3 regions of the Streptomyces nanhaiensis genome follow, and region 3 is predicted to be linked to each of the others. Evidence: riboswitches for the same ligand, from Rfam matches in the RefSeq annotation. Region 3 holds a riboswitch; each other region holds the start of a gene.
The links. Region 3 has a riboswitch for cyclic di-AMP ahead of ACLIYP_RS02385 (M23 family metallopeptidase). Riboswitches for the same ligand answer to the same signal wherever they lie in the genome.

Region 1 (2,258 bases), on a different contig from region 3:
CAGCCGGCGGAGCGGGCCGCGGCGGCACGGCGGGCGTGACAGGCCCGGTGGGCACCTTGGGCAGCTTGGGCACCTTGGGCACTGCGGGCGCACGCGGGTGGGAGAGGACCGGCGGCCCTGGTGTCGGGGGGGATGAGCCACCAGGGCCGCCGGGGCGTGGAAACCGGCGTGCGGGGACGCGGGTGCGTGGCCCGCGGGCCGCCGGCCGGACCGCCGTCAGATGGACTGGCCCTTGCTCCGCAGCCAGGTCAGCGGGTCGATCGGGTCGCCGCCGCCGGGACGGACCTCCAGGTGGAGGTGCGCGCCGGTGGAGTTGCCGGTGGAGCCGACGCGGCCGATGACGTCGCCGGTGGTCACCTTGCCGGTGGTGACGGTCATGGAGGACAGGTGGCAGTACCAGATCTCGGTGCCGTCGTCGAGCCTGAGGATGATGCGGTAGCCGTAGGAGCCCGCCCAGCCCGCCTCGACGATCTCGCCGCTGTGCACCGCCTTGACCGGGGTGCCGGTGGGGGCCGCGAAGTCCAGGCCGGTGTGGTTGTTGGCCCACATCGAGCCGGACTGGCCGTAGGTGGAGGTGATCTGGTACGAGGTGAGGGGGAGGGTGTAGCTGGCCGCGAGCTTGGCCAGGCGCTCGGCCTCGGCCTTGCGCGCCGCCTCCTCGGCGGCCTTGCGCTTGCGCTCGGCCTCCTCCGCGGCGGCCTTCTCCGCCTCTTCGGCGGCCTGCTCGGCGGCCTCGTCGGCCGCCTCGTCCGCGGCCTGCTCGGCGGCCTTCTCGAGCGCGGCCTGGGCGGCGCCGGTCTGCTGCTGGTCGGCCTGCTGGAGGATGCGTGCCCGCAGCACCTCGCCGGCGTCCGCCGTCACGACGGTCGTGGTGGCGTCGGAGGTGTCCAGGCCGGCCTGGGTTACGGTGCCGCCGAAGGGGCTGGTGGCCTCCCCCTGCGGGGCGGGGCCGCCGTCGTCACCGCCGGAGACCATGCCACCGACGACGGGGATGCCCTCCGCCACGGCGCCGAGGTCCACGTCCGGCAGGGAGATGGCGACCGGGGACTTGTCCTTGGCGGTGGCTATGCCGCCCGCGCCGACGGCGGCGATCATGCCGACGCCGAGGACCGCTCCGCTGCGGGCCATGCCGTTGCGCTGCTTGGCGACGCGGTGCCGGCCGCGGACCGGGCGGACGGACTCCTCGGTCGGGTTCCACACCGGCCGGTCGCCGTCGCCTTCCGGGCCGAAAGGGGTGAAAGCGGCGGTGTGCGGGTCGTACGAGACCTCGGGGGCCGGGCTGCTGGACGCCACTGGGGCGCTCTCCTTTCCTTCCTTCTCGCCTACCGGGTTAGCTGACGGGTTCGGAGCAGGAAGGTCTCCTACGGATCCATACGGGCATGCCGCATCAATCCGATTCACCCCAATTGGTGGTTCCCCGGTTCCCTGGGCGCGTCCTCGCTGTTGGCGGGGCCGCGCGTACGGGATTCGGCGACGGCGCACGGTGCCGCCCTCTTCGGCGACAGTGACGACCGCGCTGCGTTATCGAACGTTAATAGAGGTGCGCTCCGGATTCCAAGTCCCCTCTTCGGACATGGGGCTTTCTTGACGGAGGACTATCGGGGCATTGGCGGGCCAATTCGGGCGAGTCGACCGCCGGACCGGCGCGTGAGACGCACGCCACACCGCCTGACGTTGCCTCAGATGTTATGCGGAGGGGCGTACGTCGGCTACGGAAGGTCACCGGAGGCCGGAGGCTCCGGGAACCCCGGGGGCTCCGAGGGCTCCGAGGGCTCCGAGGACCCCGAGGGCTCCCGGGACTCCGGGTCGCGCATGACCGCCAGCAGCGCCATGTCGTCGGACCGGTGCCCGCGAGTGTGCGCGTCGACGTCCGCGAGGAGGTGGTCGAGCAGGGGCGCCGGCCCGGCGAAGCGCCGGCCGCGCAGCCCCTCCGCCAGGTCGTAGAAGACGTCCGCCGCGTTCCGCGCCTCCGTCAGGCCGTCGGTGTGGAGCAGCAGCAGGGAGCCGGGCGGGAAGGGGACCGGTCCGGTCCGCCCGCTCACGGAGGCGCCCGCCAGGTCACCCAGTCCCAGCGGCAGCGCGTACGCCCCCGTGTCCGGCTCCAGCAGCCGCACCTCTCCCTCCCCGGTCAGCAGCACCGGCGGGGGATGGCCCCGGTTGACGATCCGCAGGCTCCCCGGTTGCCCGGCCGGGACCTCTGCGAGCACGGCCGTGGCGAACTCCTCCGAGCGGCCCGTTCCCGTCTCGCGCTGCGCGGC
Region 2 (2,258 bases), on a different contig from region 3:
ACCTGGTTGCCGTAGGCCCCGCCCCAGCCGGCGGAGACCACGGTGCCGCTGGTGACGGCCTTCACCGGGGTGCCGGAGGCGGCGGCGAAGTCCTCACCGGTGTGGCCGTTGGACCAACGGGCGCCGGAGGCCTTGTAGGAGCCGGACGGAGCGGCGTTCACCGGAGCGGTGTAGCCGGTGACCGCACCGCGGTCACTGCGGTCGGCGCGCTCGGCCGACTGCTGCACGGCCTCGGCCTTCTCGGTCTTCTCGGCCTTGGGGGCGGCCTTCGGGGCCGGCTTGGCCTCGGGCTTGGCCTCGGGCTTGGCCGCGGCCTTCTGCTGGGTGGCGGCGCCGCCCAGGGTGAGCTCCTGACCCGGGAAGATCAGGTTCGGGTTGTCGCCGATGACCTGGCGGTTGTCCTCGTAGATGCGCTCCCAGCCGCCCTGGACGCCCTGGGCGTTGGCGATCTTGGAGAGGGTGTCGCCGCCGACGACCTCGTAGGAGGTGCCGGCGCCGGCGCCGTGGTCGTGGCTGTGGCTGTGGCCGTGGGCGCGCTCACCGCGGTCCGCGCGCTGCGGCGCGGCCTGGGTCTTCTGCTGCTTCGGCTCGGCCTCGGCCTTCGGAGCGGCGGCCGGGGCCTGCTCCTTCTGCTCGGTGGGGTTGCTCTGGCCGTCGGGGGAGACGGCCGGGGCGGGACCGCCCTTGGTCAGGCCGGCCTTGACCGAGCACACGGGCCAGGCGCCCGGGCCCTGTCCCGCCAGCACCTTCTCGGCGACGGCGATCTGCTGGTCCTTGGTGGCGAGGTCGGCACGCGGCGCGTACTGGGTACCGCCGAAGGCGGCCCAGGTGCTCTGCGTGAACTGCAGGCCGCCGTAGAAACCGTTGCCGGTGTTGATGCTCCAGTTGCCCGTGCTCTCGCACTGGGCGACCTTGTCCCAGGTCTCGACGGAGGCCGCGTTGGCTCCGCCGGCGGCCATGAGGGGAAGGGCCATGCCGGCGCCGCCCACGGAGATGGCGAGCGACAGGCGGGTGAGACGGCTGTTGCGCATACGACGGTGACGTCCGCGTGCGGACATAGGTGTGCTCCTTCTCCTACGCCTGCGAGGTGAGCTGTCGGGTTCGGGCTGGAGTTGCCCGGCCATGTGTGCCGCGGCGCGTGGCGCGCGGCATGGCTTCACCCCAAGCCGTCCCGTATGAGCCCGGGACGGCGACTTACCTTGGGTCCCCCGCTCCTGTCATCGGGTGGTGTGGATGGTCCAGCCCGCCGCCGTTGACAGGATTCGGCGTTCGACAGCGGGCCGCCGCACATTCGTACGGCACGGCCAGAACGGTAGACACATCGTTTCCGCCGATACAAGCCGATGGGTCACAGGACGCCCGTTTCGAAGGCTTTGATGATCGTCGGATCGTCACCGTCCGCTGCGTTCACTTCCCGAAGAGTGGCGGAACCCGCCTCTGACGCGCTGTCACTTCTCGCCACTGCCAGGGGCGATGACGCAGAAGGCCCTCCACCGGCACGCAGAGCGACGTACCGGGGAGGGCCGGCTCGTGAGTTGAATCACGAGGAGGTCAAGGAGCTATCCGTCGAGCTGTCCGATGGTGGCGATCGACGGGCCGCGCCTGGTCCGCTCGTGGCGGGCGACCGCCTCCGCGTCGCGCAGCACGCGCACCGCGTTCTTCCAGGTGAGCTTCGCGAGGTCGGCCTCGGACCAGCGGCGGTCCAGCAACTCGGCCACCAGATGCGGATATCCGGACACATCGCTCAGATCGGACGGGGTGAAGGCCGTGCCGTCGAAGTCGCCGCCGATGCCGATGTGGTCGATGCCCGCGACCTCGCGCATGTGGTCCAGGTGGTCGGCGACCGTCGCCGCCGTGGCCACCGGGCGCGGGTTGGCCTCCTCGTACGCGCGCTGGACCGCCAGGCCCCTCTCGCTGCCGTCCAGGGGGTGAAGGCCGTGGGCGCGCATGTTCTCGTCGGCGGCCTCGGTCCAGGCGACGGCGGCGGGCAGCACGAACTTCGGCACGAATGTGGCCATCGCCACACCGCCGTTGACCGGAAGCCGCTCCAGCACGTCGTCGGGGACGTTGCGCGGGTGGTCGCACACCGCGCGGGCCGAGGAGTGCGAGAAGACCACCGGCGCCGTCGTCACCCGCAGGGCGTCGCGCATGGTGGCGGGCGCCACATGGGAGAGGTCCACCAGCATCCCCAGCCGGTTCATCTCACGCACGACCTCCTCGCCGAAGCGGGTCAGGCCGTCGTGGCGCGGGGTGTCGGT
Region 3 (2,258 bases):
CGGTGCGCGCCTTCTACGCGGAGCACGTGCGGCCCTCCACGGCCACGGCCGTGGTGGTCGGCGACTTCACCGGGGTGGACCTGGACAAGGCGCTGGCCGAGACCCTCGGGGACTGGAAGGGCGCGGCCGCCGGGCCGCGCCCGGTCCCGCCGATCACCGCGGACGACACCGGCCGGGTGGTCGTCGTGGACCGGCCCGGAGCGGTGCAGACCCAGCTCCTCATCGGCCGGATCGGCCCCGACCGGCACGACCGGGTCTGGCCCGCCCAGGTGCTCGGCACGTACTGCCTGGGCGGCACGCTCACCTCCCGCCTGGACCGGGTGCTGCGCGAGGAGAAGGGCTACACCTACGGCGTGCGGGCCTTCGCCCAGGTGCTGCGCTCCTCGCCCGAGGGCACCGGCGCCTCGATGCTGGCGATCAACGGCTCGGTGGCCACCGATGTGACGGGTCCCGCACTGGAGGACCTGTGGCGCGTGCTGCGCACCCTGGCGGAGGAGGGCCTCACCGACGCCGAGCGCGACACGGCCGTGCAGAACCTGGTGGGGGTGGCCCCGCTGCGTTACGAGACGGCGGCTGCCGTGGCCGGCACCCTCGCCGACCAGGTGGAGCAGCACCTTCCCGACGACTACCAGGCGAAGCTGTACGCGCGTCTGGCCGAGACCGGCACGGTGGAGGCGACGGCGGCGGCCGTGGCCGCTTTCCCCGCGGACCGCCTGGTGACGGTGCTGGTGGGAGACGCGTCACAGATCGCCGACACGGTGCGCGACCTGGGCATCGGAGAGGTGACGGTCGTCACGGACCAGTGATCCCCGGCCGCGCCGCGGCGGCTGTGTGAAGGAAGGCCCTTGGTGGGGTTGCCACACCAAGGGCCTTCCGTATGTCCGGTTTTGGGCTGTTCCGGTGGGCGGCCTGTGTGGTGTGGCCTACAAAAGACACTATTTGCTTGCTCGCTCAAATTTGTCCGTTTAGCGTCGATCCCGCTGGCCGTCAGAAGTGACCGCGACCGCGGCCGACGGCAGTGATCGCCGAGTCCCCCGAGCGGGGGAGCCGGGGACCCACCCTCCCGCCCTTCTGCGCGGGAGCGGTCCTCCTCCGAGGCACCTGGGGTGAATCGGGCCGTGCGCCCGTAGGAGACCTTCCTGCTCCGAACCCGACAGCTAACCCGGTAGGCGAGAAGGAAGGAAAGGAGTACGCCTCCCATGGCGTTCACCCGTGCCACCGCGCAGCTCGCCGAGAAGCTGACCGAGAAGCTCACCGGGCTCACCGAGAGCCTCACCGAGAAGCACCACCTCTCCAGCCGCTCCGTGCGCACCCGCGCCGGTCTGGTCGGAGCCGCCGCCGTCGCCGTCACCGGCGTGGTCGGCGCCGCCGCCACCCCCGCGATCGCCGCTCCGGGCGAGGGCTCGGGAACCTACGCCCTGGGCTTCGTCCAGGCCATGGCCGTCGGCGACACGATCGCCGACGACGTCAGGGCCCAGGCCCAGGCTCAGCAGCGTGTGGCCGACGCCGCCGCGGAGAAGGCCGCCGCGGAGAAGGCGGCAGAGGAGAAGGCCGCGAAGGAGAAGGCCGCGAAGGAGAAGGCCGCGAAGGCCGCCGAGGCGGCCAAGGAGCGCGAGGCCGCCGCGAAGCGCGAGGCCGCCGCGAAGAAGCGCGCGAACGAGCGAGCCGACCGCTCCGCCGAGCGCCGCTCGGCCACCGGCTACGTCGACCCGGTCGCGGGCGTGGACACCACCACCACCTACAAGCAGGCCGGCGCCTCCTGGTCCTCCGGCAAGCACAGCGGCATCGACTTCCCCGCCAACACCGGCACCCCGGTGCGGTCCGTCGGCCCGGGCACCGTGGTGACGGTCGGCTGGGGCGGCGCGTACGGCAACCAGATCGTCATCCGCCACGACGACGGCAAGTACACCCAGTACGCCCACCTGTCCGCCACGAAGGTCTCGGCGGGCCAGAAGGTCGGCGGCGGCCAGCAGATCGGCGCGGTCGGCTCCACCGGCAACAGCACCGGCCCGCACCTGCACTTCGAGGCCCGCAACGGCGCCCACTACGGCTCGGACTTCAACCCGATCACCTATCTGGCCGGCAAGGGCGTCGACGTCTGACGGACCGGGCCCGCAGGGCACCCGGCGATCACGCACCGGCATCCGCCGCGCGGCCCGAGAGGTCGCGCGGCGGATGTTTTCACGTCTGTTTTCCGGCGGGCATCGGAAAACGCGTGGCAGTGGAATACAGTTCGTCTCTGCGGCACTTCGGGAAAC

Region 1: linked by a shared signal. The riboswitch ahead of ACLIYP_RS24230 (M23 family metallopeptidase) and the one ahead of ACLIYP_RS02385 (M23 family metallopeptidase) in region 3 are both predicted to bind cyclic di-AMP.
Region 2: linked by a shared signal. The riboswitch ahead of ACLIYP_RS14925 (transglycosylase family protein) and the one ahead of ACLIYP_RS02385 (M23 family metallopeptidase) in region 3 are both predicted to bind cyclic di-AMP.

Annotation. Positions count from the first base shown of each region.
Region 1 is NZ_JBKJFM010000141.1:1,212-3,469, reverse strand. It holds gene ACLIYP_RS24235 (antibiotic biosynthesis monooxygenase) at 1-39, shown strand, start outside; gene ACLIYP_RS24230 (M23 family metallopeptidase) at 217-1,293, opposite strand; cyclic di-AMP (ydaO/yuaA leader) riboswitch at 1,305-1,483, opposite strand; gene ACLIYP_RS24225 (PP2C family protein-serine/threonine phosphatase) at 1,710-2,258, opposite strand, start outside.
Region 2 is NZ_JBKJFM010000058.1:12,392-14,649, forward strand. It holds gene ACLIYP_RS14925 (transglycosylase family protein) at 1-1,058, opposite strand, end outside; cyclic di-AMP (ydaO/yuaA leader) riboswitch at 1,063-1,240, opposite strand; gene ACLIYP_RS14930 (dipeptidase) at 1,560-2,258, opposite strand, start outside.
Region 3 is NZ_JBKJFM010000004.1:46,205-48,462, reverse strand. It holds gene ACLIYP_RS02390 (M16 family metallopeptidase) at 1-806, shown strand, start outside; cyclic di-AMP (ydaO/yuaA leader) riboswitch at 1,014-1,186, shown strand; gene ACLIYP_RS02385 (M23 family metallopeptidase) at 1,200-2,102, shown strand.